3 regions of the Paenibacillus sp. FSL K6-1558 genome follow, and region 3 is predicted to be linked to each of the others. Evidence: a T-box and tRNA genes for the amino acid it is inferred to sense, from the RefSeq annotation. Region 3 holds a T-box; the other regions hold tRNA genes.
What was found. The T-box of region 3 lies ahead of argS (arginine--tRNA ligase). A T-box ahead of a tRNA ligase gene usually reads a tRNA of that ligase, here a tRNA-Arg.
Positions count from the first base shown of each region.

Region 1: it encodes a tRNA-Arg, which carries the amino acid that the T-box ahead of argS (arginine--tRNA ligase) is inferred to sense. The anticodon was not compared.
Region 2: it encodes a tRNA-Arg, which carries the amino acid that the T-box ahead of argS (arginine--tRNA ligase) is inferred to sense. The anticodon was not compared.

Region 1 is NZ_JBBOCV010000001.1:3,966,317-3,977,356, reverse strand. Features, by position in the region: gene MHI38_RS17210 (phosphoglycerate kinase) at 1-871, opposite strand, end outside; gene gap (type I glyceraldehyde-3-phosphate dehydrogenase) at 1,021-2,028, opposite strand; gene MHI38_RS17200 (sugar-binding transcriptional regulator) at 2,150-3,181, opposite strand; tRNA gene MHI38_RS17195 (tRNA-Arg) at 3,680-3,754, shown strand; gene clpP (ATP-dependent Clp endopeptidase proteolytic subunit ClpP) at 3,935-4,531, shown strand; gene MHI38_RS17185 (stalk domain-containing protein) at 4,801-5,898, opposite strand; gene MHI38_RS17180 (SIMPL domain-containing protein) at 6,263-7,015, opposite strand; gene MHI38_RS17175 (HPr family phosphocarrier protein) at 7,190-7,459, opposite strand; gene whiA (DNA-binding protein WhiA) at 7,685-8,617, opposite strand; gene MHI38_RS17165 (uridine diphosphate-N-acetylglucosamine-binding protein YvcK) at 8,624-9,610, opposite strand; gene rapZ (RNase adapter RapZ) at 9,624-10,523, opposite strand; gene MHI38_RS17155 (ROK family glucokinase) at 10,576-11,040, opposite strand, start outside.
Region 2 is NZ_JBBOCV010000001.1:2,350,464-2,361,503, reverse strand. Features, by position in the region: gene MHI38_RS10115 (class I SAM-dependent methyltransferase) at 85-879, shown strand; gene MHI38_RS10110 (S8 family serine peptidase) at 1,319-5,179, shown strand; gene MHI38_RS10105 (MFS transporter) at 5,419-6,654, opposite strand; tRNA gene MHI38_RS10100 (tRNA-Arg) at 6,985-7,058, opposite strand; gene MHI38_RS10095 (hypothetical protein) at 7,255-8,226, shown strand; gene tig (trigger factor) at 8,362-9,702, shown strand; gene clpP (ATP-dependent Clp endopeptidase proteolytic subunit ClpP) at 10,088-10,678, shown strand; gene clpX (ATP-dependent protease ATP-binding subunit ClpX) at 10,691-11,040, shown strand, end outside.
Region 3 is NZ_JBBOCV010000002.1:188,033-199,072, reverse strand. Features, by position in the region: gene MHI38_RS28660 (acrylyl-CoA reductase family protein) at 1-62, shown strand, start outside; gene MHI38_RS28655 (hypothetical protein) at 158-718, shown strand; gene MHI38_RS28650 (MogA/MoaB family molybdenum cofactor biosynthesis protein) at 765-1,283, opposite strand; gene MHI38_RS28645 (GTP-binding protein) at 1,454-2,551, shown strand; gene MHI38_RS28640 (four-helix bundle copper-binding protein) at 2,624-2,959, shown strand; T-box leader at 3,041-3,332, shown strand; gene argS (arginine--tRNA ligase) at 3,399-5,111, shown strand; gene MHI38_RS28630 (hypothetical protein) at 5,253-5,798, shown strand; gene MHI38_RS28625 (ABC transporter ATP-binding protein) at 6,076-8,169, opposite strand; gene MHI38_RS28620 (ABC transporter ATP-binding protein) at 8,182-9,927, opposite strand; gene MHI38_RS28615 (HesB/YadR/YfhF family protein) at 10,455-10,751, shown strand; gene MHI38_RS28610 (NUDIX domain-containing protein) at 10,814-11,040, shown strand, end outside.

The DNA.
Region 1 (11,040 bases), on a different contig from region 3:
CCCAATCTGCAGGAATGTCGCCAACTTCAACGATTTTTGTGTTTGCGTCTGCACTGAAATCGTCAGAGATTACGATATCCACTGGCAGGTAGAAGTTTTTGCCCAGTTTTTTTGCTTTTTCGATAAAGCCAAGTGCTACATCCAATTTGGACTCATCCAGCAAGGATTGACCTACTTCGTGGCCTTGAGCTTTCATGAATGTGTAAGACAAACCACCACCGATGATTACGTTGTCTGCAATATTCAGCAGGTTGTCGATCACATCGATTTTGTCTTTTACTTTGGAACCACCGATGATTGCTGTGAAAGGACGCTCAGGGTTGGAGATTGCTTTACCCAACACATCAAGCTCTTTTTCCATCAACAAACCGGACACTGCTGGAAGCAAGTGAGCGATTCCTTCAGTCGAAGCATGTGCTCTGTGAGCTGCGCCGAATGCATCGTTAACGAATACGTCAGCCAGTTCAGCAAATTGTTTTGCCAGTTCCGGATCGTTTTTCTCTTCGCCTGCGTGGAAACGAACGTTCTCAAGCAACAATACGTCGCCATCATTCATTGCTGCGATTTGAGCTTTAACCGCTTCACCTACGGAATCATCCGCTTTAGTAACCGGTTTACCCAGCAATTCAGACAAACGCTCAGCTGCTGGTGTCAAACGCATGGATTCTACAACTTCACCCTTTGGACGTCCCATGTGGCTCGCCAAGATTACTTTTGCACCTTTTTCGATCAGGAAGTTGATCGTAGGCAGTGTTGCACGAATACGTTTGTCATCTGTAATTTTACCATCTTCGAGCGGCACATTGAAATCTACACGGACAAATACCCGTTTTCCATTCAATTCGATATCGCGTACACTTTTTTTGTTCATCTCTATTTCCTCCGCACCCATGTATTTGGTGAACCTTTCAAGAGCTGAATCCCTTGTCAGTCCTGGTGTTCATGAGAAATTAACTAAATATCCATATATAAAGAGCGGAAACAATAACAATCTGTTTCCGCTCTATGTTATTACAGATATTACTTGATCATTTTTGCAAAGTGCTCCAATGTGCGAACCAATTGAGCTGTGTAGGACATTTCGTTGTCATACCAAGCTACAGTTTTAACCAGTTGTTGGTCGCCAACAGTCAGAACTTTAGTTTGAGTTGCATCAAACAGGGAACCGAAAGTGATTCCTTGGATATCGGAAGATACGATTTCGTCTTCAGTGTATCCGAAAGTTTGTGGATCGGAAGCTTCTTTCATTACTGCGTTAACTTCTTCAGCAGTAACTTTTTTGCCCAGAACAGTTACAAGCTCAGTCAGGGAACCAGTAGCTACTGGTACACGTTGAGCTGCACCATCCAATTTGCCTTGCAGTTCAGGGATAACCAGACCGATTGCTTTAGCAGCACCAGTTGTGTTAGGAATGATGTTTTCAGCTGCTGCGCGAGCACGACGGAAGTCACCTTTAGGGTGTGGAGCATCCAATGTGTTTTGGTCGCCAGTGTAAGCGTGAATTGTAGTCATCAAACCTTGAACGATTCCGAATTTGTCTTGCAGTGTTTTTGCCATAGGTGCCAGGCAGTTTGTTGTGCAAGATGCGCCGGAGATTACAGTTTCAGTACCGTCGAGAATTTCATGGTTTACGTTGTAAACGATGGTTTTCATGTCGCCAGTAGCTGGTGCGGAGATAACAACTTTCTTAGCTCCACCTTTCAAGTGTTTCTCAGCAGCTTCTTTTGTTGTGAAGAAACCAGTACATTCCAGAACGATGTCTACACCCAGGTCTCCCCAAGGCAGTTCTTCAGGGTTACGGTTAGCAAGTACTTTAACTTCTTTGCCGTTTACTTTGAAGAAACCATCATGTACTTCAACATCGCCATCGAAGCGACCTTGAGTTGTATCATATTTGAGCAAATGAGCCAGCATTTTAGCGTCAGTCAAGTCGTTGATTGCTACTACTTCAATGCCCTCTACATTTTGAATACGGCGGAATGCCAAACGACCAATACGTCCAAAACCGTTAATACCTACTTTAATCATGAGTAAGTTCCTCCCAAGTTTTGATTAGTTTTTTATGAAGCTATATATTCAAGACAGACGGTAAAGTCCGTCAAGACAACAAGAGTTGTGTTCAAAATAAAACCATTTCATCTCTGAAAAGTTAGATGTTTTCCATGTCAGCGACGATGACTTCGGCCGCAGCCTCATCAATAATCAGAATATCTTCCTGTCCGAACCGCAGTACGGAATGGATGGCAGCTGCCTTGCTTTTGCCGCCCGCAATGCCAATGACTACATCGGTGCGTTCGATATCCTGAAGCCGCATGCCCAGCGTAAGCATGGTATGTACCACCTCACCCTGACCATTGAAGTAATACCCGAAGGACTCCGATACAGCTCCCTGCTCCTGAAGTTCGTCAATGATCTCCGGTGCAAGCTTGCGTCTCTTCGCCATCTCCACAGCATCACCAATGCCATGAATTACGATGCGAGATTGCCTGATCAGCTGTAAAATCTCCTGAACTCCCGGGTCCTGGATCAGTGATTCATAGGCATGGTCACTAAGCAAATCCGGTACATGCAGGAGTTTGTATTGAGCCCCTGTCCGTTTTGCCATCGTGGATGCAATCGTATTTGCCTGAATTTCCAGGCTCTCTCCCAACCCTCCGCGTGCTGGTACAAACCAGACACCCTTCATTGAAGTCGGTGGTGTGAGTTGTTCTGCGACTTCGGCCGTTGTTGATCCGCCTGTTACAGCGACAACGTCGTTGTCATTCATGATACTGCTGAGAGCTTTTGCTCCAGCTCTTCCAAGCTCCCTTTTGGCGTAAGGAGATATATCCGAATCACCAGGAACCACGACTACCTTTTGCAGACCGTAGGCTTGCTTGATTCGCTCTTCCAGCTCGGATAATCCAAACAGCTCTTTCGCGACAGGTTCTAATTGCTGCAGCAAATTATAACCCGCCTCGCTGATCTTCATCCCTGCACTGTCAATTTCGATAAGTCCCTGAGCCTTTAACAGATCGGTCTCAGCTCTCAGAACCCGCTCGGTCATCTGCATGGAATTGGCTAACGTTCTCCGCCCAATCACATCCGATAACATGATCTGGTGCAGAATCGTATAGCGTTTTTTCAAGACATCCATGAGATCGGGCAGAAGCTGCTTTTGCACTTCCAAGATCGTTCGCATGCTTTCCACTCCCGCAAGCTTCATGTTCCAAGCTTTCTGCATGGCCTTAAAATGTCCCGGGTTAACTTTTTAAGTCCCACGTTCATTCTACCTAAAACTGACGCGAGATGCAAGTGTTTCGATTGCTTATTTCGACAGGTTAGCAGGCGTTTGTACGCGCCTATTTTCACAACCTTTACACATCGAGATAAGGAAATGAGGATCTCACACCATATATAGAAGAAGTCCACACATAACATCTATATCTTGCTGTGTTTCATTTTCATAGGGCATGTCCAAAACTTCTTATAGCATGTACTGAAATACAAGCTTTATCCATCTTTCTTCATCATGATCATTTCCGAAACAATTCAAACCATCTTCGGAATAACTCGGCCCATTCATGAAAGACAACGTGAGCCCATTTATCTTAAGGAAAACCACACCATGTTCATGCAAAGCAACTGCTTGCAATTCACCAGTGCATAAGCTATAATCATTATTGCTGTCACATAATTTGCGCCCGTGGTCCAATGGATATGACGTAGGCCTCCGAAGCCTGAGATCCAAGTTCGATTCTTGGCGGGCGCGCCACTAAATTTTCTAACAGCTCATAATGCATTTAACCAACGAAACCGGAAAGGTTTCTTTTTTTTCAAACTTAGTTTGACTTTCTTTGACTTTTTGTTTGAGATTGTTTATGATGTGGTTAATACGGTAACAGTTTAAGTATAAACACCATTTAACATTTACATTTCCGAGGAGGTTTTTCACGTGAGTTATATTCCAATGGTCGTTGAACAGAGCAACCGGGGTGAGCGCGCCTATGATATTTATTCCAGATTGCTGAAGGATCGTATCATTTTCCTTGGCAGCGACGTGAATGACGTTGTAGCGAATGCCATCATGGCACAGATGTTGTTCCTGGCAGCGGAAGATCCGGAGAAAGACATTCACCTATACATCAACAGCCCAGGCGGATCCATCACAGCGGGTATGGCAATTTACGATACAATGCAGTTCATCAAACCGGATGTATCTACGATCTGCGTAGGTATGGCGGCTTCCATGGGTGCATTCTTGTTGAATGCCGGTGCAAAAGGCAAACGTTTTGCGTTGCCAAACAGTGAAATTATGATTCACCAACCTCTTGGTGGTGCACAAGGTCAAGCTTCGGACATCGAAATCCGTGCACGCCGCATCCTGAAAATGCGTGATACCTTGAACCGCATCATCTCCGAGCGCACAGGTCAACCCCTGGAGCGTATCGAAAAAGATACAGATCGTGACTACTTCATGAGTGCTGCTGAAGCAGCCGATTACGGTATCATCGATAAAGTAATCCAAAACGTAGGCTCCCAAGGCATCTAAGCTTTAGCTGCCTGGAGACAACGTAAATAAGCGCAGGGCGGGCATCATCTGAATATAGGTGAGCACGCTCTGCGCTTTTTAATTATAACAGGCAATCTCACCACCCGGACTTGGGGTGCCTTGCCTGCATAAACCAGAAGCCCCCGTCATTCTTGCTTTGACGGAGGCTTCTGGTTTATTATTTTTCACTAATAAAAGGTATAAGTGCTCTTGTCTTGTTTTGACTTGAATTTAATTTATTTTATGATTTCATCTAAGCTAAAACGAACTTACTTCTCAGAAGCTACGTTGCTGAATGGTGCGGTTCCTTTAGGCAGAATATCTTTGTAAGTGAACTTGAATTCAGGGAAGCCCTCCGCATACGCGGTGTACTCATACAACTGGAAGAATACCACTGCGCCTGTTGGCGTCACGTAGAAATCCTGATCTTTGTTAAGGCCTTTGTAGTCGTTCAGGGCTCCCGCGTTCGCTTTCAGTTGCTCGCCAACCTTTTTGCTGATCGTTTCACGCATCGATTTGCTGTTTGCAATTACATCATCCAGTGTCAGCTCTTTACCTGTGTCGAGAGCAAACGTATGACCGGTGCGAGTCGTCATGCCATGTGCGCCTGCATAGTCCTCATAACGTTGAGTGATCAGACCCAGCACACCGTTCTCATTGTAAGTCACCACATAAGAAGCTTCGAATGCATATGGACGATTTGCGGTTGCTCCACCGAATTCTGACGTTTGTTTTTTGAACGCCGCAACAGCGGTGTCCACTTCATCTTTGAGCACTTTGTTAATCGCAGCTTCGGCCTCTTTGCTCGCTAGTCCGCTCACTTGCGGGTACTGCACATCCACCTCAGCATTTTTAACGGTTACACTCGCTTTGGTCGATTTCACCTGAACGTTATTTTGTTTCACTTTACTCAGGGTCAGTGTTTTGGTTTTGGCATCCCAGCTACCTTGTACACCCAAATAATCTCTCATTGCAGAGAACGGGATGTACAAACGACCCTGGATCAACTTTGCTTCCACTTGAGGATAAAAACCATTAATATACACGTTTGGCTGTCCATCCATCAAACTCACAGTCATTGCATTGTTCGCTGCAGTTACTGTATATGACTTTGTTTTTGCATCATATTTCAATGTCCCACCTGCTACATCCTTAACTGCTGTCAGCGCCACCCATGTAGATCCACCTTGGAGCAACCCTTTTTGCGTGAGGGTTTTTCCACCTGATTTCAACGTTACTTCAGCCGGTGCAGTTACTTTGGCAGATACGGATGTTGCTTGAACCGATTGATCCATCCATGCTGTGCTTCCTCCCATAATTACACCTGCTGCCAATAATGCACTCGTCCACTTTTTCCATGTTTTCATCTATAAAACTCCTCTCTATATTCCATCAGGTTTAATGCGTATGTAAATAGAATTAGATTGCATAGGCCATACGCTTGCCTCTTTATTATAATTAACCCATTATCGGAAAGGTTTACAGCCCCAGTTACAATGTTGATGAAAATAGTCCAATATTCATTGCAGAAAATGAATGTTTTGTCACGAACAATGCTACAAAAAAGACATGATTCACTCTGTTCTCAAACCAGTCATATAATCACTTTCCGGCCCCGCTTCCTCAAAGCCAGCATGTGCAACAAAAAAACACGGCCCCGAAGGACAGTGCTTTTGTCATTATTTTAAATTCTTAATATTTAATATTTTATCCCGTGAAGTGCAAAGTTCCTTACTTCATCTCATACGTGATATTCAGAACGGTACTTACTTTGACCTGACCAGCTTCGATCTGTGTACCTGCATCTGATTCACTCTTCGCTTGCGACATGAGCTCTGATGCATAGAACACAGGAACATTAGCATCCGGCTGACTTACCGATAGAACAGTACCCAGCTGACGTTTAACCGCTTTAGCGATCGCTCCTGCTTTCACATCTGCATTAGCTACCGCCTTAGCAATCACTTCGGATTCGTATTTCTCTGGATTCTCTACTGTAAAGCGTACATTTTCAATATTATTGGCCCCTGCTTGGGAGGCTGCATCCAGCAGTTCACCAATCTTGTCCATATCACGATATGTTACTGTCAATGTGTGATGTGCTGTGTAACCTTTAATTTTCTGTCCATCTTTTTCGCTATACGTGTAGTTTGGTTGCACGTAAAATTGACTGGTTTGAATATCATCGGCACTAATCTTCCATGTGTTTTTCAGCAAATTAGTAACCTTTTGAATCTTAGCAGCATTTGCTTTCTGAGCTGACGCCGCAGTATCGGCAGTACTGTTCACACCGATGGACAGATAGGCAATATCCGGCTTCACTTGAATCTCACCTTTACCTACGACATTGATTACATTTTGCTGTACGCCCTGAACTTCGGCAGCATAAGCATAATTTCCTGGAGCTACATAAGCCGTTCCTCCGACCAGCAACGAACTTGCCACCAGCACTGCACCAAACGGTTTCATCCATTGTTTACCCATTACGAATAACCTCCTCATATGTTAACTTCTCAAACTTGAAGCGATTTGATACCTTAACAGACGGGACAAATTCCATAATGTTGCACTTGACGGACCCGTTTAATTAAATTTTATATAAAACGCAAAAAAGCCCCTTGCGGGACTTCTTCATGGATTGAATGGAGTTCATGAAGCTTATTGATTCTCAAGCTCTTCTTTGCTAACCAGACTAACTAAAGCGTTTACAGCCTGATCCGCATCCGCGCCTTCAGCACTAATATGGATTTCTGTACCTGTACTGATCGCAAGGCTCATGATTCCCATGATACTTTTAGCATTTACTTTTTTATCGTCCTTCTCGACGAACACTTCAGATGAGTACTTATTCGCTTCCTGAACGAACAGTGCTGCAGGTCTGGCATGGAGACCCGTTTTCAAACGGACAACTACCGGGTGCTTTGTCATAGAAACTTACCCCCTATTATGAAATCTGGACATTAAATACACAATTATATTTATACAACATTATACCATTAACCCGTGCAGGACACTAGAAGAAAAAACATAGCCCGCCAGCATAGGCAAAAATCCAGAGCCGAAGCCTCTCCTTCACCCGCACGAGTAACCCAACACGACCTGGTAAGGTCATAACAAACCTTAAACCTAAATGATTCGTTTCAACCTTCAACTTTAACGTTCCGCACGCACTTTCTCAGCAAGCTCATCAATCTTCCGAAGGCGATGGTTCACGCCCGATTTGCTCACCGTACCTTTTAGCAATTCGCCTACTTCCTTCAGATTGATATCGGGATGAGCAAGCCTTACCTCAGCTACCTCACGTAGCTTATCCGGAAGAGATTCCAGACCTACTTCCTTTTGCAGTAAACGGATATTGTCGATTTGTCTAACCGCCGCGCCAATCGTTTTGTTCAGATTAGCTGTCTCACAATTGACAATTCGATTCACCGAGTTACGCATGTCCCGCATAATTCGAACATCTTCAAACTTGAACAAGGCCTGGTGAGCACCAATGATGCTAAGCAACTCAATGATTTTCTCGCCTTCCTTAATGTATAGGATGAATCCTTTTTTCCTTTCTATACACCGGGCATTAAGATGAAATTCATTAGCCAAATCCACCAGTGCCTGACAATGCTCTTCATACATGGACGCAATCTCCAGATGATATGAGGAGCCCTCCGGGTTATTTACGGAACCACCTGCCAGAAACGCACCACGAAGATAGGCTCGCTTACAACAATTCTTCTCCAGTAACTCTTCATTAATGCCAGGAGTAAACAGGAATCCTTCAGAGACGATGTGCAGCTCCTTTAGAATCTCCTGAACCATAGACGGAACACGAACAATATACACATTGTTCTTCTTCAGCCGCATTTTTTTGCGAACCAACAATTCCGTATGCACTTGAAAATGCTTTTTAAGCAGAGAGTATGCCCTTCTTGCGATCGCAGCATTCTCTGTCGAAATATCCAAGATGACTTTTTTATTCGATAACTGCACTGCACCAAGCATACGGATGAGGGCTGAAAGTTCCGCCTGTTCGCAGCACGCTTCACTTTCAATCATCGTTAATTCTTTTTTGGTCTGTGCTGCAAATGACATGGGACTTCACCTCTTCCGTAACATCCAATTTTGAACCAGTTGGTAAATATGATGGCTGAGCTTATCAGCATCATGGCGCAGATAGGTTTTGAACAAAACCAGCGTATCTGCGACAACCTGATAACCTGAACTTTTCAGCACATTCATATCGAGAACAACCGGTTTTGCTCCTTTTTCCGCATACTTATTCTGCACTTGTAGCGGAATGTCACCATTGTTCACGATCACGTAGTCAAAGAGCTGGTGACCAATATGATCATGCACTGCCTTAAGATGATCACTCACTGTATAATTATCGGTCTCTCCCGGCTGTGTCATTACGTTACAAATAAACATCTTCACCGCATCCGTTTGAACGACAGCTTCTGCCAGTTTGGGCACAAGCAGATTAGGAAGGATGCTCGTATATAGACTACCTGGGCCAATAAGAATCGCATCTGCTTGGCGTATAGCCTCCACAGCTTCTGGCAACGGCTCCACGTGATCCGGTTCAAGAAAGACACGTTTAATACGCCCGCCTGCCTCAGGGATTTTGGACTCACCAGTAATAATTGTTCCATCCTCCATCTCAGCATGTAGCACAACAGCTTGACCTGCTGCCGGAAGCACCTGACCCCTAACGGCAAACACGCGGCTAAGCTCCCGCACAGCGGTCACAAAGTCGCCTGATATATCCGTCATTGCAGCCAATATCAAATTCCCCAGGCTGTGGCCTGCAAGCCCCGCGCCTGTATTGAAACGATACTTTAACATGTCCGAAAGCAGTGGCTCAACATCTGCCAGCGCGGTGAGAACGTTACGAATGTCGCCTGGTGGCGGCATTTGCAACTCACTGCGCAAGATCCCTGAACTCCCACCGTCATCGGCAACCGTAACGATGGCCGTGATATCCATCGGCTTCTCTTTTAAACCGCGTAACATCACAGATAATCCGGTTCCGCCGCCCATAACAACGATTCTCGGACGTTCTCTCCGTGGTCCGGCCTCTTTCATCCCTTCACCCTCTTCAATGACGGTCCCGGTCAGCGTCGCGGTGGCTTACGGTAACAGCTTCAGTCTCACTGCTTCCGAGCATTTTGCCCAAATATTCCGATATTGCTACCGAACGATGCTTGCCTCCGGTACAGCCGATTCCAATAATAACCTGGCTTTTGCCTTCCTTCCGGTATTGCGGAATCAGAAAATGCAGCATATCCAGCAGCTTGGTCAGAAACGCTTGCGTTTCCGGCCATTTCATAACATATTCGTACACTTCACTATTTTGTCCTGTATTCGGCCGCAAATGATCAATATAATGCGGATTCGGTAAAAAACGAACATCAAATACGAGATCCGCATCAATCGGAATACCGTATTTAAATCCGAAGGACGTTATATTCACGGACAACATCTGGCTCTCCAAGTGAGAGAAACGTGAGATGATGCGCTCCTTCAATTGAGCAGGCTTCATGGTGCTGGTATTCAGCACCTGAGTTGCTGAATTTTTAAGTTCCTCCAGCATCTTGCGCTCCAGCTTAATGCCATCCAGCGGCATACCTTCTGGCGCTAACGGATGTCTACGTCTACTCTCTTTGTAACGTTGAACCAGAACCGAATCGGTTGCATCCAAAAATAGAATTTCGCAGTGAATCGTAAAATGATCCTTGATATAGTTTAAAGACTCGGACAATGCTGTGAAAAATTCACGTCCCCGAAGATCGATGACCAGCGCTACCTTGCCAATCTTGCCATTCGACTGTTCGATCAATTCCGCGAATTTAGGAATTAGAACAGGCGGTAAATTATCTACGCAGAAAAACCCTAGATCTTCCAGGCTCTGCACAGCTATCGTTTTACCCGCTCCGGACATGCCCGTAATGATAATGAGCGTGGCGCCTGTGCCTGGTGAGCCTTCACCGTCAAGCATAAATGTCCCCTCCTTATCATATTGCTGTCGGATATATCGTGTTACAAAGGTACTACGAACGTAAGAGGAGACCTGCCGCGCCTACGATTCCTGCATCATTACCCAGTGTAGCTTCCAAAATCTGAACACCTTGTTGCAACGGCTCTGGAGTCAATTGAGCAAACACAGTCCGAATCTCATCAAACAAGAAGTCGCCTGCCTTGGATACTCCACCGCCAACAATGAATAATTCCGGGTTCAGTACAGCGGCTACGGTTGCCATGGATTTGCCCAAATAATAAGCCGCACGGTTTACAATCCGCAGAGCCACTTCATCGCCTGCTTTGGCCGCATCAAATACTTCCTTGGCAGCGATTTTGTCTACCAAAGCAAGGGACGTATGATCACCACGCTCTACAGCATCCTTCGCCATGCGAATGATACCTGTTGCGGATGATACCGTCTCTACACATCCCATTTTACCACAGCCACACTTGATTGCTTCCAGATCAGGCACAACACTGATGTGGCCCAGTTC
Region 2 (11,040 bases), on a different contig from region 3:
GTTTAATTGGTTTTTCCTATAAGTGAAATAGAATATATATATTTTATCAATAAGAAAATCTGTGCCACAATGAGGATATCAACAGTGAAAGCGACGGTGGAGCAGATGAAATCAATTAATCAGTGGCAGGCGCAAGAGTATGACAATCAACTGGCTTTTGTATCGGAGTATGGAAAAAGTCTCATACCCTGGCTTCGTCCGACAGAAGGAGAATCTATCCTTGACCTTGGCTGTGGAACCGGTGATTTAACGCATGAGATTTCCCAATACGGGGTAGCAGTGACTGGCATAGATGCTTCCTCAGACATGATTGCTCAAGCGAAAAAAAAGTTTCCGGAATTGGAGTTCTGGGAAGCGGATGGTCAGCAGTTCGAAACAGAGCGACAGTACGATGCGGTCTTTTCTAACGCTGCGTTGCACTGGATGCGAAAGCCTCGAAATGTCGTAGACGGTGTGTGGCATGCACTGAAGCCTGGAGGACGATTTGTGGCTGAATTTGGCGGTAAAGGGAATGTGCAGATCATCGTTAACGCACTGGAGGAAGTGCTGGAACGGCATACAGGGATCAAGACTTCCGAACGTAATCCATGGTATTTTCCGACGATTGCACAATACAGCACTCTTTTGGAAGACGGAGGCTTTGTGGTTCGTCAGGCCTATCACTATGACCGTCCTACCAAACTAGCAGATGGGGAAGATGGAATCATAGGCTGGTTGGCTCATTTTGGAGATGACTATTTTGAGGGTTTCAGTTCTGAGCAGGTGAAGGAATGGTGTCAGGAAATTAGCGAGATCGTGATTCCTAAGCTGTGGAAAAACGATGCGATCTATGCCGATTACAAACGTATTCGTATTGAGGCATTCAAACCCGAAGTTTAAACATTGAATCGCTTAAATTTAATGTTATATGAATTTATATCACTCAACTGGTAACGATTCTCTCCCATTCTTACATCGGTGAAAATCGTATAAAACCAATCAAAACTGAAAATCCGCAATGGAAATCATAGAAAACCATGCCTTTCTTTCGTTCAGAAAAGCGTGGTTTTTTCCTGTTTTCATATTGGAAATTTAAAATTTAAATATCCAAACGACAAAAATATACAAATGCGAATATTCACCCTACTAAAGACCCATATAAGTAATTTCTATATCAAAATGTAAGTAATTAGAAGGAATTTGTGATATTTTGGTAGAATAATTTACCAGGGGTCAAACATCTTGCAGATTGGCGGTGAACTTGGTCGAAAGTATTGCAGTGCTTCTGGCAGCAAGATCCCATTGGTGAGGCATCTACACGAAGAAGGAGGGCATAGCCTTGAATAAACGATTGATATCTATGTTAATGAGTGTCCTTATGGTTTTTTCCCTTATCCTGCCTGCAGCTGGAGCTGCTTCTGCAGACTCCGCAATTCAACTGGATAACACATTAAACAGCACCAAAGCAAAGCAAATGAGAGAAGTGCTTGCCAATAGGGAAGCTCGAATTGCTGCCGATCCAGTTTTGGATAAAAGCCTGAATGGTCTCGGCGGAGAGAACACACGAGTCATTGTTGAGCTTTCTAACAAACCTGTTGCTGTAGCTCAAGGCGAATCAACCCTCTCAGGAAGATCATTTACCTCCTCTATGGAAACAAAGGCTGTGACTCAAGTTGAAAACCAACAACAGTCATTTGTACATAGCCTCACTCAGAAAAAAATCAAACACGAAGTGCTGGACAATTATGCATATGCTCTTAATGGTGTAGCCCTTGAAATAAAAGGGAACCAATTGGGACAATTGCTTCAAATACCAGGTGTAGTCAGTGTATATCCTGACTATGAAGTGACGCTTGCGCCTGACACAGGCGAAGTGAATCCGCACATGAAAGATACAGCCCCTTTTATCGGAGCTCCTGAAGTATGGGATCTGGGGTACAAAGGAAAAGGTGTGAAAGTTGGCGTTATTGATACCGGTATTGACTACAATCACCCGAATCTGCGCGATGCTTATAAAGGTGGATGGGATTTTGTAGATAACGATGATGACCCATATGAAGCGACTTATCAGGAATGGAAAGCATCAGGCCAGCCTGAGCTTAATGAAAGAGGAAGCTCTTATTATACTTCTCATGGTACACACGTTTCAGGTACGGTCGCTGCTCGTGAAGCGGGAGACTATGGGGTCGTCGGGATTGCTCCTGAAGCGGATATTTACGCTTACCGTGTTTTAGGACCTTATGGCAGTGGACAGACGTCATGGGTACTCGGCGGAATTGACCGCTCAGTAGCGGACGGAATGGATGTCATCAACCTGTCGCTTGGTGCTGAAGGTAATGATCCGAGCTATGTCACTTCGGTTGCATTGAACAACGCGATGCTGTCTGGTGTAACTGCGGTTGTATCCAGTGGTAACAGCGGGCCTAATCGTTATACCTTGGGTTCACCAGGGGCTTCCGCTATGGCAATTACCGTAGGTAACTCCACAGGGCCTAGTCAGGTCATTACGGCGAATACACATTTCTGGATCGGTGAAGAAGGTGAGGAAACTCCGGAATTGGGGAATGCACCTGAAACGCAGGAACCTGCCGTTACACCAGTAATCGCGCCAGAAGGTGGAGCGGAAGCGACTACATCGGAAGACGGAGTTGAAGATGCTGCATCAGCACAGCCTGAATCTGATCAAGCTGAAGCTCCAGTAGCCAATGCTGACAATGAAACAGCGGACGAAGTGACATCCTTATCTGTTACCGAATCTGTATATCGTCTGGATGTGATGGGATGGAGTCTTGCGGCTGATCCTGAAGCGGTTTTGACAGGTCGATATGATGTTAAATTTGCGGCTTTGGGTAAACCAGCTGACTTTGAAGGTGAAGATTTTACAGGCAAAATCGCGTTGATTCAACGCGGAGAACTTGCTTTTGTTGAGAAAATTGCCAATGCCAAAGCGGCAGGAGCCGTGGCAGTTATTGTGTATAACAATATTCCTGGTCCGATTGGCGTAAGTCTTGGTGATAACTTCGACCTGATTCCGACACTGAGCATGTCGAAGGAAGATGGTGAAGTCATTAAAGCTCAACTGGATGCGGGGCAACCTGTTGAAGTAAGCTTCAGTGATTTTGAACGCAGTCAAACACCTGGGGATGAGATGAGTTCTTCCAGTTCCCGCGGGCCTGCAAAAGTAACGTTGGATATCAAACCGGATGTTGTTGCACCGGGCTCCAACATTCTATCCACCGTCCCTGCTTATGGTAAAGATGAGCCAGGTGCCGATTATGCTCAATCGTACGATCGCAAAAGTGGAACAAGTATGGCTGCACCGCATGTAGCGGGTCTAGCTGCGCTGTTGCTTGAAAAGCACCCGGACTGGACACCTTTTGATGTTAAAGTTGCTTTGATGAATAATGCCAAAATCATGGACACAGCTAAATATGACGTGTTTGATCAAGGTGCAGGCCGCATTCAAGCGGTGAAATCCATTGATCCTGCCGCTTTTGTCAAAGTCATGGATGTGACTCAGTATACCGAGAGTGGATCGGTTGTTGAGAAAGAAAACATCACAGGAAGCATTAACTACGGTAACTTCTTAAGTACGAATGAGAAAACAGTAACCAAAACGATCAAGGTTCAGGCCTTGAACGGAAGCGGTGGCGAGTACACGGTGAATGTCAATCCGACTCGTACCGTGCCTGGGGTATCTGTTGCCGTTGATAAAACTTCATTCACTTTGAATGGGGAAGAAGAACTCGCTGTAACGGTTACGGTTCCTCGTGGTGTCACTGCACTAACCGAGGCACAGGGCTACATTGAAATTACAAATGGAACCAACACGTTTACAGTGCCGTATGTGGCTCACTTTAATGTGACTTCAAGCGGTGTGAAATATATTGAAACGGTAAAAGGAACTGCGAAAAATCCGTTCTATTATCCGTTGAAGGCAGACGGTTCCCTGGATACACTGAACGTTGCAATGGAATTCCATAATCCAATGACGTTTGCACTCATTGAAATTTATAACGGCCTTGATCCTGAAGGCGGTCACTATCAAGATGGATACATTGGCTCGATCTTTGGTAATTACTATAACTTCAACGCAAATGCCAGATACACGCTGGCTTGGGATGGTCAGTATTCGGATTACACAACGGAAGAAGTAACCGAACTTGCAGATGGCTTGTATACCGTAGATATCACGACCATCGGCACGGATGGCAAGACCTACAAAGAAGATACACCTCCGTTTTTGGTTAAAAAGACAGCTCCAGCAGTAACTGCTCCGCAATCATTGGACTTCAAAGCGGAGGATGCTATTGTTATTGGCGGTACGGTGGATGATTTGTATTTCCGCGTTGCGCCTGCACTGGCTAAAGGGTGGAGCATTACATTTGATCCGACGACAGCGCTTAAAGCATCCTATGTGGTGAAAAAAGAAGATGGCTCAACATTGAAAGAAGGCACGTTTAATGTTCAGGCGGACGGTAGCTTCCAATTCCCATTGGAAGGTGTTGAAGGTGGAACGTACACGGTGGAAACAATGGTAAAAGATGAGCAAGGTCTTGTTGGTACGGCTAGCACTACCATTAAAGTGGAATCTGCACAGACTGAACCTGAAACTCCGGCTACGAAAGCGCCTGGAACACCTAGTTTGTCCCACAATAACGGCTTTGTGAATGGTCTGTTAGGGGGCGATTACACGGTGTCCATGAACATGTGGTGGGGTGAGAATGCGACGAGTTACAAACTGTATGAGGATGGCGTGTTGGTTGATTCGCAAAAATTGACTTACAATGCACCTTGGGCTCAGTTCGCTCAAACGAAAATTAAAGGTAAAACCAATGGTACCTACACGTATGTTGCCGAGCTGGCCAATGACAAAGGCGTGACGCGCAGTCAGACGCTGACTGTACGAGTAACCGATGCATTGCCTGGCAAAGCAGTACTCTCCCATGATAACTGGGATGTAGACGGCAATTACAAAGTGATGATGAACTTGTGGTGGGGAACAAACGCAACAGAGTATCGTCTTTACGAGAATGATGAGTTGATCGATACACAGTCACTCAAAGCGACAACACCTCTGCCTCAATTTGCTATAACCGCGGTGAAAGGCAAAGCATCTGGTACGTATACGTACCGTGCCGAGCTGGTTAACGCTGCAGGGGTGACAACCACCAATACCATTACGGTGAAGGTGAAGTAAGGGCAGTACGCATTTATGGTAATGAGGTAAAAGTATCGGTTTTGAGCTAAAGCTTTTACTTCAAGCAGATAGTTTGGGAAAAGTAGTGCCTCGTCCCCTGACCGGCGTAAAGCCGGTAATCGGGACAAAGGATAAGAAACGGGCTCTCCCTGTTAAGCGGACAGGGGGAGCCCGTTTTTTGTTGTTGTTTCCAGGGAAGGATAGCTATCCGATCTCCTGGTGAACTTTTTTTTATAAAACTAAGAAACAGTTCGGTCTTTGCTCGCTTGGAGTCCTGTCATAAGCAGTCCGATCGCAAGAAGAACCTGTACGAGCAGAGGGAGAGACCATCCATGGGTCCAGTCATGCATTAAACCAAACAGTAAAGGGCCTCCTGCAGCAAGCATGTATCCAAAGGATTGAGCCATTCCCGAAAGACTTGCTGCCTCTCGCGCATGACGTGTGCGAAGGACAAAAAACATCGTGACCAGACCAAAGGAGGCCCCGGCACCAATCCCGGCTAGCGCAACCCCGGTGGTGACGAGAACAGGTGCAGTGCTGAATAGTAACGCATATCCGACGATGAGACATAAACACGTTAAGGTGGTGAGTAGCCGTTGATCTCGTGTTTTTCCAGCCAGAATCGGCACGATGAAGGTAGCAGGTACACTAACCATTTGCATCAAAGACAACATCCAGCCAGCTGAGGCAGCGCTAAAACCTTGATCCGCGAGGATCTCGGGAAGCCAAGTTATCGTTGTATAGAAGATTAACGACTGAATGCCCATGAACAACGTCACGAACCAAGCAAGAGAAGAAGTGCGTAGACGTGTGGGTGCCTTCTCGCTCTGGGAAGTGATATAGAGCATCTGTTTGCGCCCCCTCTGTGCCTGCGGAAGCCATAGAAAGACAGCCAGTAGGGATAGAATGGCCCATACCCCTAATGAAGCCCGCCAACCAAGCGAGGAGGCTTCTGCCACGGGTACACTAATACCTGAAGAGATTGAGGCGAACATATTCATCGAAACGGAATACAGTCCAGTGACAATGCCGACTCGTAACGGGAAATCACGTTTGATCAGACTTGGCAGCAGTACATTGCTAAGGGCGATACCGCATCCTAGAAGCGCTGTTCCCGCATAAAGAGACAAAACAGAAGGGAGTAGCCGCAAGGTGATTCCGCTGGTAACAATAATGACAGCAAGCAGTAGTGCAGTCTCCAGCCCAAAACGTTTGGCAAGACGCGGAGCAAAAGGTGAGACAGCTGCAAAAGCGATCAAAGGCAGTGACGTTAGTAATCCAGCCATCGTATGTCCGATACCGGTGTCTGAACGGATTAATTCCACGACAGGACCGGTGGCTGTGATGGGGGACCGCATCGTAGCGGCAATGACAATAATTCCAGCGAGTAACAACCCGAATTTTTGAGGGGTTTGTTGGGACTGTTGTTCTCCCCCGGCAGGGACGGAATGCTGTTGTTGTGTAGGTGAGGACATCATTAATCTCCTGTTTCTATATAAATATTTAAAGCCAGTTATTAAACCGACGAAGTACAGCTTCTATAGGAAGTTGATATGTATGAATTGGCACAATTCATTAAGCAAGCATAACATTCTGTGTCATATGGAGCAATGGAAAGCAAAACTTAACAGATACCTTCTCGTCCTGATAGCTTTAAATTAATGTTACTAGTTGAATTAAGTGTTGTGAAATGGCTTATTAGATTTCAGGGGGATGCTATCGAACTTAATGCTTCAACGAACTGCCCGAGGTTCTCATCCCCAGAACGCAAAAAAAGCTTCCCGGAGGAAGCTTTCCTTTTTTGACGTCCCAGGAGGGATTCGAACCCCCGACCGACGGCTTAGAAGGCCGTTGCTCTATCCTGCTGAGCTACTGAGACATGGAAATTTTTCAAGCAAAAATGATTATATCATAAGTAAAAAAATATATCAAACGTTTTATTTTAAGCTTGTTTTCATATATGATATTTGGCGGCCGCAACGTTTTTTTCTTTCTAATTAAGGTTATGTTAGAATATCAGAAGAAATCAGAAAATAGATCCGTATTTCCTTGATATATATCTATTCACGGTCGATATGGGCCGGAGATTCAGGAAAAGAGGAGGTGCTCCTATCAAGGAATCCACAACCCCGGAAACCGAGCAAAACAACAAAATTGTGCTGTTTCCAAAAACGCTGGACTATTACCAGATACAGCTGACAGTTATGCTTGAAAATGAACGTTACGGTGAAGCAATGGACTTGCTCCGCTTTTTGTTGCAATGCCAAGGACAGGAAGAACGTCACTATGACGAGTGGAGAGCGTTGCTGGAGTGGTTGCAGGCTGCTTTCCCTCAATATGAAGAATCAGAAATGCAGACCATTCGAGAAGAAGAGGAAGAAGACATCAGCGAAGAGGAGATGGCAAGGCAACACGCCAAGTCGAAACTTGCTCAGGACGATGGTTACGCAGATAAGTTGCTCGGGACAGTTATGGAAGGCCCGCTATCTGAACAGACAATGCTGGCTCTCGAACAACTGGCATTTTTGGACGTTCCGAAAGTGGATGAAGAACTGATTAGGTGGCTGCAAACGAAGGTGCTTCATCCACTATTACAGTTCAGAGTCATGCAAACCCTGCGTCGTCGAGGGGTACAAGACATCATTCATTTCACTAGAGGTGACGAAGAAGTAGAGGTTGATATCGCTAACGTTCCACTCAAACCGGAAGAATTCCCACTTCAGATTGTGCAGATTCTGGAACGAGTAGCAGACCAGACGGAGGTTCATGAACCTACGCTCTTTTATTTTGCCCAGGAACTGTGGATACAATATGTTATGGCGGTTTATGGAACCCGGGATTACCAGTCCATGCTCGAGCAAAATGATGATATGGCGGATATTTGGGCGGCCGCGCTACATATGACGGTTGCAGACAGCCTGGGTGGCTCGCACGATGAGGAAAATACGCGCTCGATGTACGCTGTGACAGGTGCAATGAGGTTTCGACTAGAGCAGGCATATCGCTCTATGAAACAGTTTGTTTCCGCCGGTTTGGACGGTCATTAAGAGGCGGAAACGTTTACCTTAAACCGTATCAAGGGATTCCCCTTGAAAAAGAATGTAAACTTGTTTATACTAAAATGGTTATTTTGTACGTGATCGCCTACGTGAACATGTGAATTTTGGAGGGGAAAGTATACAATGAAAGCAACTTGGGAAAAGATAGAGAAGAACCTTGGGGTTCTTGAGGTTGAAGTCGGTGCAGAGCGCGTAACAGAAGCACTCGACAAAGCTTTTAATAAAGTAGTAAAACAAGCAAACGTACCTGGATTCCGTAAAGGTAAAGTGCCACGTCCAATCTTTGAAGCTCGTTTCGGAGTGGAAAGCCTTTATCAAGAAGCAATCGACATCTTGCTTCCAGAAGCTTATACAGAAGCAATCGATCAAACGGATATCTTCCCGGTAGATCGTCCTGATGTGGACATCGAGCAATTCGGTAAAGGACAATCCTTCAAATTTAAAGCGAAAGTAACCGTGAAACCAGAAGTTACCCTGGGTGACTACAAAGGTATCGAAGTTGCTGTAGCTAAAGGTGAAGTAACGGATGCAGAAGTTGCAGAAGAGCTGGAGCGTTTGCAACAGCGTCATGCTGAACTGGTTGTAGTTGACGAAGGTGCTGCAGCGAACGGCGATGTTGCTGTAATCGACTTCGACGGTTCTGTTGATGGTGTACCTTTCGAAGGTGGACAAGCTGAGCGTTATTCCTTGGAACTGGGTTCCAACACATTCATTCCAGGATTTGAAGAGCAAGTAGTGGGCCTGTCCACTGGTGACTTCAAAGACGTTGAAGTGACTTTCCCAGAGAGCTACCATGCAACAGAGCTGGCTGGCAAACAAGCAGTATTCAAAGTGAAAGTTCATGAAATCAAACGCAAACAACTACCAGAACTGGATGATGAGTTTGCTAAAGATGTTAGTGAATTTGATACTCTGGAAGAGTACAAAGCTGACCTCAAAACACAACTGGATTCCCGTAAAGCAGATGAGTTCAAAGCTGCACAGGAAAACGCAGTTGTAGAAAAAGTAGCTGAAAACGCTGAAGTGGACATCCCTGCTGCAATGGTTGACAGCGAAGTACAGAACATGATGCGCGATTTCGACAACCGTCTTCGCAGCCAAGGCATGAACCTTGAAATGTTCATGAGCTTCTCCGGTCAGACTCAAGCTGACCTGAGAGCACAAATGCAAGACGATGCTTCGAAACGTGTTCGCAACAACCTGGTGCTTGAAGCAGTAGGAAAAGCGGAAAATATCGAAGTTTCTGATGAAGAAGTGAACCAAGAACTCGAGAAAATGGCTGAATCTTACAAGCGTCCTGCTGAAGAGATCCGTGGCATCCTCGAAGGTAACGGTTCCCTGGACAGCCTTCGTGATGAAGTTAAATTGCGCAAAACAATCGAAGTTCTCGTTGAGAACAGCAAAGTTGTTGAGCCAGTTGAAGCTCCAGCCGAAGAAGCTGCTGCAGAAGCTGACGAAAAATAAGACAAGCTGTGTGATTTTGACAGCTATATAAACGATAAGGCACGTGAGTCATTGCGTGCCTTATTTTTAAATTGCGACATCCATTTTATAGAAAAATGAGTGTTGATATGGATTCTCATTCATTTTATTGCAAGGTGCCCATTTTCCGTTGATTTCAAACCTTTGTTCTTGGACGGAAATAAAAAAACACCAAGACGGCATAGGATGGATGTAATTTGCACATACATAGAAAACATGGTTAAATATGATCAGGCTAAATCGTAAATATCCCTAAGATAACGTGTTTTCTGAAAAATGACATTGTCACAGGAACATGTTAAAATGATTTTGGGTTTGCTTTACAGTCAGCCTATGTCTAATTACATGTAGAAAAGAGGTTGGTCTCATGAGTCTGGTGCCAATGGTTGTTGAACAAACCAATCGAGGCGAGCGTTCTTACGATATATATTCACGTTTGCTGAAGGATCGCATTATTTTTCTGACCAGTGCGATTGATGACGATGTAGCCAATCTTGTCATAGCTCAGCTTTTGTTTTTGGCAGCCGACGATCCTGAGAAGGATATCAGCTTGTATATTAATTCACCTGGTGGTTCTGTTACGGCAGGGATGGGTATATACGATACGATGCAATTTATCAAGCCGGATGTATCGACCATTTGCGTAGGCATGGCAGCAAGCATGGGCTCTTTATTGCTGACCGCGGGCGCTCCAGGCAAAAGATATGCGCTTACGAACAGTGAAGTCATGATTCACCAGCCGCTTGGCGGCGTTCAAGGACAGGCTGCGGACATTAAAATTCACGCAGAATGGATCATTAAAACTCGTCAGAAACTGAATCAAATATATGTTGATCGTACAGGTCAGCCCCTTGATAAAATTGAGCGGGATACAGACCGTGACTTTTTCATGAGTGCGGAAGAAGCAAAAACGTACGGCATTATTGACCAGGTGCTCAGCAGACCGATCAATTCCTAAAGGGGTGGTTTCATGTTTAAATTTAACGATGAGAAAGGGCAGCTGAAATGCTCTTTTTGCGGTAAATCTCAGGAGCAAGTTCGCAAGCTGGTCGCTGGACCAGGCGTATACATCTGTGATGAATGTATTGAACTTTGCACCGAAATCGTAGAGGAAGAACTCGGTCACGATGAAGAAGTAGACCTGAAAGATATTCCGAAACCAAAAGAAATCCGTGATATTCTTGATCAATATGTTATCGGTCAGGAACAAGCAAAAAAATCTTTGTCTGTAGCTGTATACAACCACTACAAACGGATTAATACTCAAAGCAAGATTGAAGATGTAGAGCTGTCGAAGAGTAACATTTTGCTGTTAGGGCC
Region 3 (11,040 bases):
TAGAGAACATATTACTGGGCGGTGCAGTTGGGCGTACCGTTGTACGTGTCTCCTCTGAATAATGTGCTTACTTGGAATAAAATGTGTATCTCCTAGACATGCTAATCCTACCTGAGAGAGTCACAGGTACTGTGACTCATGGAAAGGAAGGATAGACATGCTGTTAAAGGAGAAAAATCCGAACCTGATGGGGCGGAATGTAAAACGATTTTTGATGTTAAGTGGCTTGGTAATCCTCAGCCTAATATCTCTCGCAGCTTGCACATCTTCATCTATTGAGCAGGAACGGAAGCTCTATACAGGGGAAGCAACAACGGAAGGGAATTTCAGAGCCAAGCAACAAGGTCACGGCTTAAACGGTACGTTAGCAAGAGAAATGACAACCGCTTTTGCTGCCAAACATATTAAGCTGATGAACAATATGTTCGAGGATGATGCTGATGGTGGCATGTCATATATGTATTTATTGAATGGTAGTGCAAGACATATCGTGAAAGTACACATTTATCGTGATGCGAAAATCCGTGCAGCAAGAATGGAAGAAATGTATGGGGAACCTAAAGAAAATGCCGTTCTGGAGAATGTAATGGGCAGAACGACGATTCGTAGCAAAGGGCATGTATCGTTGGTTTATACGGCTTCCGGCGGAGAGAAAGATCTGTATGCACAGGACGTCCTGCAAGTATTTGGAGATGTGTTGCAACAAATAAAAGAGTAGTGACTTACAAAATGTCCAAGTGGAAAAAACAAACCCGTCTGATGATTCAGACGGGTTTATATATTTCGCGCATGACATGGCGCAGTTCAGGCAAAATAATGCGTTCCATGGCAAGTTTAACGGCCCCGCGAGAGCCTGGCATTGAAAATACAGCTGTACGCCCGATGGTTCCGGCAACTGCCCGACTGAGAATAGCTGCTGAACCAATATCTTCGGTATAACTTAAGTAACGGAAGATTTCACCAAAACCGGGCAGTTCTTTGTCCAGAAGGGAAGATACAGCCTCGTATGTAGTATCCCTTGGAGCAATACCGGTACCTCCGCTTAACAGTACGGCTTCGATATCATCCCGTACAACAGCGTCTTGCAGAATCGTCTGAATCCGTTCTGTCTCGTCAGGTGTAATGATATACTCCACAACCTGATAGCCAGCTTGGTGCAACAACTCATGCATAAGTTGACCGCTCGTATCGGTTTCTTTGGTACGTGTGTCCGAAACGGTAACAACCATACAGGCCACCGTTTGTGGAGCTTCCTGACGGTGTTGTTCAACTGAATTGGTCATTGAAATCCTCCTCAAATAAACATGTCCTCATAGCATAGACTATTCATGTTAATCAGGCAATGAAGTTTTCTTCAACAGAACAGGCGTATTGCACAACAATTGAAGGATAGTGTACACTCGCTTAATAGAGTCAGACTAAGGATAGAGATGGGCAGAGAGGTGTGTAAATAATGAGTATCATCAATGAACAAAAACCAAGTATTCCTGTATATATTTTGTCCGGTTTTTTGGGCAGCGGTAAAACGACATTGCTTGTAAAGCTCATAGAACACTGGAAACAGCAACAACTGCGCCCAGCCGTGGTGATGAATGAACTGGGTGAAGTGAATCTGGATGGTCAGATCGTAGATGAGGAAGTGCCCATGACAGAAATGTTGGGCGGATGCATCTGCTGTACTGTACGAGGAGATCTCGGGCTGCAACTGGCAGACCTCGTCCAAGAAGAGTCACCTGATGTTATTGTGATTGAGGCAACGGGCGCAGCGAATCCGATGGAAATTTTGGATGCGGTGACGGAAACATCTCTTTATATGCGTTTGGAGCTGAAAAGTTTGATTACCGTAGTGGATGCAGCTCATCTGTCAGGCCTGTATCAGGAGCAAAAGGGAAAAACTTTCAAATTAATGCAAGAACAAATTCGTTGCGCTTCGGTGTTGCTCTTGAATAAAACCGACCGAGTTCAAGAACAGCAACTGCAGGACTTGGAAGAGCTTTTGAATAAATGGAATGGCTTTGCCCCCGTGATTCCAACGGTCAAATGTGAAGTGTCTATGGAGCAATTGCTTCATAGTGGTGCCGACGTTCACATTCATCAATCCAATATAGCAGGCGATGCATCGAAAAATGCAGGAGAGGCTCATGTGCATACAGATGATTGCCGTACTCAGGGATGCAATCATGGACATGATCACACGGATCAACGTGACAGCAACCATTCAAGCGACCATGGCGAGCATTCTGTTAAGCCACATACATCACATGAACATGTTATGGTATACACACATTATTTCAGTCAACCTGTGAATAGCGAAGCATTCGAACAGTTTGTGGCTAGCTTGCCGCGTGACGTATATCGGGCAAAAGGAATCCTTTCGTTTAGCGATACCGCAAGCCGATTCTGGTTTCAGTATGCCTATCGTGAATCGGATTACATGAAGATCACACCTCAAGGTGATGTGCCGAATGTAGCTGTCTTTATCGGGGAGCATTTTGATCAAACTGCCATCCGTGAACAATTACTGGAATTGGAAGCGGTAAAACAAGACTAGGATAATGGTTCAAAGTTCCTCCCTGGTGGGTATTAAGAAGCATAGCAAACTTTGCCTGGGAGGTAACTTTAAATGACACAACAACAATACCAACAATGTATCGATGCTTGCCTGGAGTGTATGAATGCTTGCAATGTATGTTACATATCGAGTCTGAAAGAATATGATTTGGCGATGCTTCGTGACTGTATTCGTATGAACCGGGAATGTGCTGATATCTGTGCATTTGCAGCGCAAGCCATGACACGTGGAAGTGATTTCATCGGTGAAATCTGTGAATTGTGTGTCAAAGCATGTGAAGCCTGTGCAGCGGAATGTGGTAAACATGCACATGATCATTGTCAGGCTTGCGCTGAAGCTTGCCGTAGATGTGCCGAAGCTTGCCGTTTAATGGTCGCAGTTGCTTAAACTATCTATGTAATCAATTTAAAATAACAGGGTTGCTAATCCATACCAGGATATGTATAATGATCTGAAATGATCGAAACAGCAATATCCGTGATCGGGAGAGTAGCCCAGATTCAGGCCATGACAGCGAGCCGGGACAGGTGTAAGCCGGTATGTGATGAACTGTGTGAAGCGCACCCGTGAGATGGTTATCCGAAGCCATGTATAGGCTCCATTTGGAGTTCGTTGTATATGGATTTGAGGGTAATCCGGCATGCAACCGTTATTTGCACCGAGCGGATCGGTTACACCTTCTTGCAGCATGCTGTAACACAGGTTACCGTTCACTTAGAGTGGTACCGCGGGAACTGTTAACACAGCTCTCGTCTCTTATTTGAAGAGACGAGAGCTTTTTTGCGTTTATTTTAGGCATATATTATACAGAGAAGGAGTGCTCGATGTGTTAATGAAACAGGCTGCAACTCAGATCGCCCCGTTAACCGGGCTCACACCAGAAGAAGTATTGAGATTATTGGAAGTCCCGCCGCAGGAGGAGATGGGGGATGCTGCATTTCCCTGTTTTACGTTAGCCAAGTCGCTAAGAAAGGCACCGGTCGTTATTGCTGGAGAAATTGCCGTTGCATTACAGACCGAGGGTATGGATGCTACAGCAGCAGGTCCTTATGTGAACATTCGTTTTGACCGGAATGTCTTGGCGCCCCAATTGCTCGAAGAAGTGGGTAGCGAGACATTTGGTAAACTGCAACTCGGGCAAGGAGCGCGTGTTGTCATTGATATGTCCTCACCTAACATCGCGAAACCTTTTGGCATTGGGCATTTGCGTTCCACTGTTATTGGTGCAGCGTTGTATCGTTTATATAACGAAGCGGGTTATACCTCGATAAGTGTGAATCACCTAGGGGACTGGGGGACGCAGTTCGGTAAGCAAATCACGGCATATAAGCGGTGGGGAAACGAAGAGATGTTACAAGCAGATCCAATTCGTAATTCTCTTGAACTATATGTTCGTTTTCATGATGAAGCAGAGAAAGATCCATCTCTGGAGACAGAAGCACGGGAATGGTTCCGTAAGCTGGAGCAGGGGGATGAAGAAGCGCAGCGTCTATGGACTTTCTTCGTAAACGTGAGTATGCAGGAGTTTAACCGGATGTATGAACGATTGAATGTGGATTTTGACCATACGCTCGGTGAGAGCTTTTATAATGACAAGATGGGTGCAGTTGTGGAGGAACTTCGAGGCAAAGGACTGCTGGAGGAAAGTGACGGTGCGCTCGTTGTTCGGCTGGATGAAGAGAATATGCCACCATGTCTGATCATTAAAAAAGATGGAACGACAATCTACCCAACCCGGGATTTGGCAACAGCAATCTATCGTCATGATGTGATGCAGGCAGATAAGTTGTTGTACGTCGTTGGTGGGGAGCAGAGCCTTCACTTCCGTCAAGTATTTACGGTATTGTCCAAGATGGAGTATGACTGGGCAGATCATTGTGAGCATATTCCGTTTGGTCTAATGCGTTTCGAGGGGCGGAAGATGTCCACACGCCGGGGGAAGGTTGTTTTTTTACAGGAAGTACTGGATGAAGCTGTCGCTCGTGCCTTGCAAATTATTCAGGAAAAAAATCCGAATCTGGAGCAGGCTGAACAGGTAGCCGAAGCCGTTGGTGTTGGGGCGATTATCTTTGGTGATCTGCGCAACAATCGCATGAATAACATTGATTTTTCGCTGGAGGACGCGGTAAGTTTTGAAGGAGAGACTGGCCCTTATGTGCAATATACTCATGCACGAATTCAAAGTGTGCTTGCCAAAGCCGCTAATGTGTCACGTGATGAACAGGAAATGAATTCGGACACGGATCAGATGAATAACCCTCCTGTAGCAATTGTCGGCGATACCTCTTGGGCGTTGCTGAAATTGCTGATTGACTATCCGGCTTATCTGGAAAAAGCTGTGCTTCGCAACGAACCATCCGTGATTGCTAAATACACGATAGACGTTGCTCAAGCCTTTAATCGGTTTTATCATGCTGAACGAATTGCGGATGCACCGTCAGGTGTCAAAGCTTTTCGGGTGAAACTGGCCGAGCACACCGCGAAACGTCTGGCGTACAACTTGTCTTTATTGGGCGTACGCGCTCCCGAGCAGATGTGATCTAAGTTCAGATTACGAAAACAGGAGGGAATCCGAAGTTAGGCGCTGGCTTTTCCGGCAACTTGAATGTTGTTTGCAGTTTGGTTACGATAGAGACATAATAAACAGCCAAGGTGCACGGATAGAAAGGAGCGCTCGCATATGCATAACACGGATTTCCAGAATGATTTCATGCTGGACAGCGAACACTCCAAGGAATTGTTTGCCTATTACGGCTTGGCCGTATATTATGGACAGGCGCTGGAACAGCAACTGGTTAATCTTATTTTGTTAACTAAAATGTCACAAGGCAAGGTGGTAACTGAGGAGGAACTAGAGGAGCTGTACGAGCGGAAGATGAGTAGTTCACTGGGGCAACTTATTCATGAAGCACGGCATCATTTTACGTTTTCCGAAGAAGAAATAAGCAGTCTGAATGAATTATGGCAGCAACGAAATCGGATTGTGCATCATTATTTCAAAGAGCGCATTCATGAAACCTTCAGTCCGGAAGGTCGGACACGTATGATTAAGGAATTGCAAGATTTTAAAGAACGTGCACAGGAACTGGAGCTTGTACTCCAGCAATATATAGGTGTCTGGATGGCAGCATTGGGACTAAAGGATGAGTCTGCGGCAGCATGGGTTGCTCTGGAACGAATGCATGCGGCGAGATTTCAGGAACGTGGGCCAGATGAGGAATCATGAGATCAGAGCTGGAGTACGCAAATCCCGTTCCTTGTCCGAGAAATAATGATGTATATGGGATATACAGTTAGAGGTTGGACTTAGAGGGCGAACTTAAAAGTGAAGAGACGGTCTTTTATTCTAAGGTGAAGTATTGTCGTAGAGCAATAATAAAACCCGTTCTGTCAGTAACCTGAAGGCTACTGTATAGAACGGGTTTTATGTGTTGTTTTAATGCTGGCCGGATGTCCTTGTTGACGAAATATGTTCTGCTAAATGATAGCGAAAGAGAAGAAAGTTACACATTTCCTCCGGCGAGTGATGGCGAAGATGTACTAAAAGCATCAGCTGAACGAGTCGAGCCATCGGAGATGGCTTCGCCTTGAGCCCCTTGTTGCAATTGATACATCTGATAGTACCGGCCTTTCAGCTCCATCAACTCATCATGCGCACCTTGCTCTACAATTTTTCCGCGATGCAGCACGAGAATCTGATCTGCAGAGCGAATGGTTGACAGACGATGGGCGATGATGAAAGTAGTACGTCCTTTTTTGAGGACTTCCAGCGCGTTCTGGATCAAAGCTTCCGTCTCTGTATCAATGTTGGCGGTGGCTTCGTCCAGAATCAGGATCGCGGGATCGAAGGCGAGTGCGCGTGCAAAAGAAATCAACTGCCGCTGTCCGGCAGACAGTGTGCTCCCTTTCTCAACTACCGGCTCGTCAAAGCCTTGTGGCAGATGCGCCAGAATACGTTCTGCACCTACATCACGCAGTGCCTGTTCAATGCGTGCCCGGGAGATCTTTTCATCACCCAGACTGACATTGGAAGCAATCGTGCCTGTGAAGAGATAAGGGTCTTGCAGTACGATCCCCATATGTTCCCGAATCCACTGCTTCGGCAATTCCTTAACGTTCTGTCCGTCAATCGTGATTTTGCCTTTTTGCGGATCATAGAACCGGAACAGCAAGTTAATGATCGAACTTTTACCGGAACCGGTGTGACCCACGAGTGCCACGGTCTGACCTTGCGAAGCTTTGAACGAGATATTGTTCAGCACATAATCTTTTTTATAAGCAAACGATACATCGTCAAAAACGACATTTCCTTTGTACCTCGGCATCGAGCCATCTGTAACGGGTTCTCCTTTTTCATCCATCAGCTCAAATACACGGCCGGCAGAGACAAGAGAGGAGTCAAGGTTCGCAAGCTGGTTCACCATACCGATGATCGGCTGGAACAACCGCCCGAGAACATCAACAAAGGCATACAGTACACCCAGTGAAATAATACTTGTGCCTGTGATCGCACCTGCTCCAAAGTACCACAGAACTACGGCAAAGGCGATATTCCGCAACACATTCACCAGGTTATGAGAGGTAAAGGCATTCAGATTGAGCATTTTGTTCTGATGTTTCATATAGTCTTCATTCAGTTCTTCGAATTCCTGGCGAGTTTGCTTCTGGCGACGGAACACACGAATGATGGACATGCCCTGAATGGACTCGTTAATGATTGCATTAATCTCACTCAGTCGCGAGCGAATGATTGTATTGTATCGGGTGGCGAATTTGCGATAGAGCACAATCCATGCAATGAGCATCGGTACAACGAATAGTGAAATCAGACCCAGACGTACATCGAGCAGGAAGAGAGCGATATAAACTCCTGTTATCGTAATAATGCCTGAGAAAAAGTTGGACAGTACCGCCACAAACAGATCTTTGACGGCCTCGGTATCATTAGTGACCCGGGAAACGACCTTACCTGCGGGCAGGTTATCAAAAAAGTTCACGGGCAACCGCTGAATGTGCGCATACACATCGTTCCGCAGCCGTTGAATGACCTTGTTGGCAGAGGATTGCAGCCAGAAGGTTTTACCAAACTCCATAATAACCGAAATGACAAGGAAGATCAGATAATACACAATTAATTGATAGATGCTTGGCATCTCGGGTTTGTAAAAGGCAAATAGTTCACCGGCAGACAGCGGCACGGCCGCGTATTGCCCAGTAACTTCACCTGCGCGAGTTACGGTTAAGGTTCCGTTCGCATAGGAACGATCGCCGTCAGGAGCATTGACCGGCTCGCCGACGAAATAAAAGCTTTTGCCGGCTTGCAGTACGCGTACCTCGGCTCCTTTGGTTTCGTCTGGTGCAAACAAACCTTCACGTTTATAATTTTTCCCTTGATAAACGGCGGCTTCTTCCGAAGCTGCCGTCTCATAAAATGGCTGCTCAATGGCGAGCAGGTGATTATCAATCATGGATTTGGCGATAAAGGGTCCGGCGAGTTCAGCCGCAACTCCAATCGTCAGCATGATTAAGGCAGCGATGAATGTGCCTTTGGCTTTCAAGGCGTAATCCAGCAACCTTTTACCTGTATTGGACTTCAAATGAGTTACCTCCTACGTGGACAGATTGGACTCGACCTGTTGCCGTTCATATTGTTCACGGTACCAGCCATTCTTGGCGAGTAGTTCCTGATGAGTGCCTTCTTCCGTAATTTTACCGTGCTCCAGCACGATGATCCGATCTGCGTGTTCGATAGCGGACAAGCGATGTGTCGAGATCAGTGTTGTTTTGCCAGCGCGTTTGTTGCGAATATTTTCAATGATTTTAGCTTCTGTGCGAGCGTCAACAGCAGACAGGGCATCGTCAAGAATAAGGATATCCGGATCAGCGATAAAAGCCCGAGCCAGAGATACCCGCTGTTTCTGTCCACCAGACAAAGCGATACCTTTTTCACCTACAAGTGTATCGAGACCGTCAGACAACGTTCCGAGATCGCCGTCAAAAGCAGCGGTGCGAATCGCTTCCATAATGACATCATCAGACGCATTTGGCTTACCGAATTGAATGTTCTGACGAACCGATTTGGAGAACAATACTTGTTCCTGTGGTACGTATCCGATCCAGCTGTGTAGATCATCCTTCGCGATATCCTCGATGGAATGTCCTGAAATGCTGAGCGTACCTGATCCAGCGGGGTATTCGTGCAGCAATTGTTTGAGTAGGGTGGATTTACCACTTCCCGTGCGTCCTACTACGCCAAGTGTCTGTCCGCGTTGAATGGTAACATTGATATGACTCAGGTTATCCACCGTAGAGGTTGGATAGCGGAATGTCACATCATTCATGACGATTTCATCCGGTTGCGTAATATGAACAGGATGTTCTTTGTCCTGAACAGCAGGCTCTACGGATAACGTTTCGTTCACCCGATCCAGAGAAGCACTACCCCGTTGCATGAGATTAATTAATTCACCGATGGCAAACATCGGCCAGATCATCATCCCCAGATACATGTTGAACGATACGAGGTCTCCCAGGGTGATTTCATTGTGAAATACAAGATAAATGCCGTAGGCCAGTGCAATGACGTAACTCAGACCTACAAATAGTCGAATGGTTGGTTCAAATAAAGCATCCATCCGGGCAACCGCTAAGTTTTTGCGATATACATCTTCCGTGACATCAGCAAATCGTTTCTCGTCCAGACGTTCCTGAACGTACGCGCGTACAACACGGATGCCTGCAATGGACTCTAACACCTGATCGTTCATATCACCAAAGGCATCCTGTGCCAACGTATAACGTTGATGCACTGCTTTACCATAGATCATCATAGCGATGGCGATAAAAGGCAGGGGCAGAATTGCAGCCAAGGTCAGCTTCCAGCTGACGAGGAAACCCATGGCGAACAGTACAGTTAAGAGAAATGCTGTGGAGTCTGTTAACGTGAGCATACCGAAACCTGCGGTTGTAGCAATAGAACGAAGGTCATTGGTGGCGCGAGCCATGAGATCTCCGGTTCTGTTTTTTTCGAAAAAGGGTGGTGTCATTCGCAGCAAGTGATCCATGAAGCGGGAGCGTAGCAACCGTTCTACGAGATTGGCTCCGCCGAATAATTTGTGCATCCATATGTACGTAATCAGATAGATAATGATGACCGTCCCAAGAATAAGTGCGATGTAAAACGTTAATGAGGTGCTTGTGATAGAGCCGCGTACGATCTCGTCGATGGCGTTCCCCAGAAGGCGCGGAGGCAGCAATTCAGCAATCCCCACAAGAATGAGCAAAATGACACCAACCAGGTATCTTTTGCGTTCCAGCCTGAAGAACCAGGCCAGGTTTTTAAGTACAGAGAACAAGTGTTATCCCTTCCTTTCGATGTGCAAGAAGTGCAAAGTTTCGTTCAAAATGACAGCTAAAGCTTGGTAAGGCTCATTCAAGCGCAGTTCAATCCAATAAAAAGCCCACAAAAAAAGACACACCGCACGCAGGCGGTATGTCTTATATCTTCATACGGCAGCATGACTCCAAGAGCAGAGCCGCCGCCGTACATAAGGTATTGTGAGCGAGCTTGACAGGGGTCTGATAAACAAGAGACACCTGAAGCGCTGTCTTATGAACGGAAAAGTGATTTCGGGGATACTCCGGTATTTAATTGTGTGTGAATGTGAACCAACTTATGTGTGTTAAACACCGTAATCACCCTTTCTTGTTAATGGAAATAAATGCAATGTAGACCTCGTATGTTTGCATCTTACCACCCGTTTTTACAATCTGTCAAACATTTTTCACAAGATCGTATGCCTGTGTATGATTTGTAGGGTTTGTGTTCAAGCCGCTCTAGCGATATGATGTAACATATATATACAAAAGGAGCTGACATCATATGAGTACCATACATGTATCCGACCAAGCTGCCCGCTGGTACAAAGAAGAATTGAACTTGAATGAAGGAGACAGCATTCGCTTTTTTGCTCGTTACAGCTCTGGCGGTGGTCTTCATCCGGGATTTTCTTTGGGAATTGCCGTTGAAAAACCGAGACATCCTGCGGATCAAACGGAAGTTTCCGGCATTCAATTTTTTATGGAAGATCACGATTACTGGTATCTGAAAGGGCATCAGTTGCATGTAGATGTTGTAGAGGATGGTCAGGATATTGAATATCGTTATACCGAAGTGTAATAAAACATTAGTCCATAAATGGAACGCGAGCACCGTCTTTTTTTAAAAAGGAGGGATGAGGAGTGGATCTACCGACACGGGATATTGGGCAATATATTGCGAAACGTGCAAATATTGTAGTCAAAGCAGCCATAATGGCTGCGAATGATCAAGGTGAGCTACTGCTCATCCAGCATGCCGAACAAGGGCATTGGCGAATACCTGTTGGAGAGATGCGTCCTGGAGAGACGATTGAAGGGGCAGCACTTCGTGAACTTTGGGAAGAAACCGGTTGGACAACGGAGTCGAT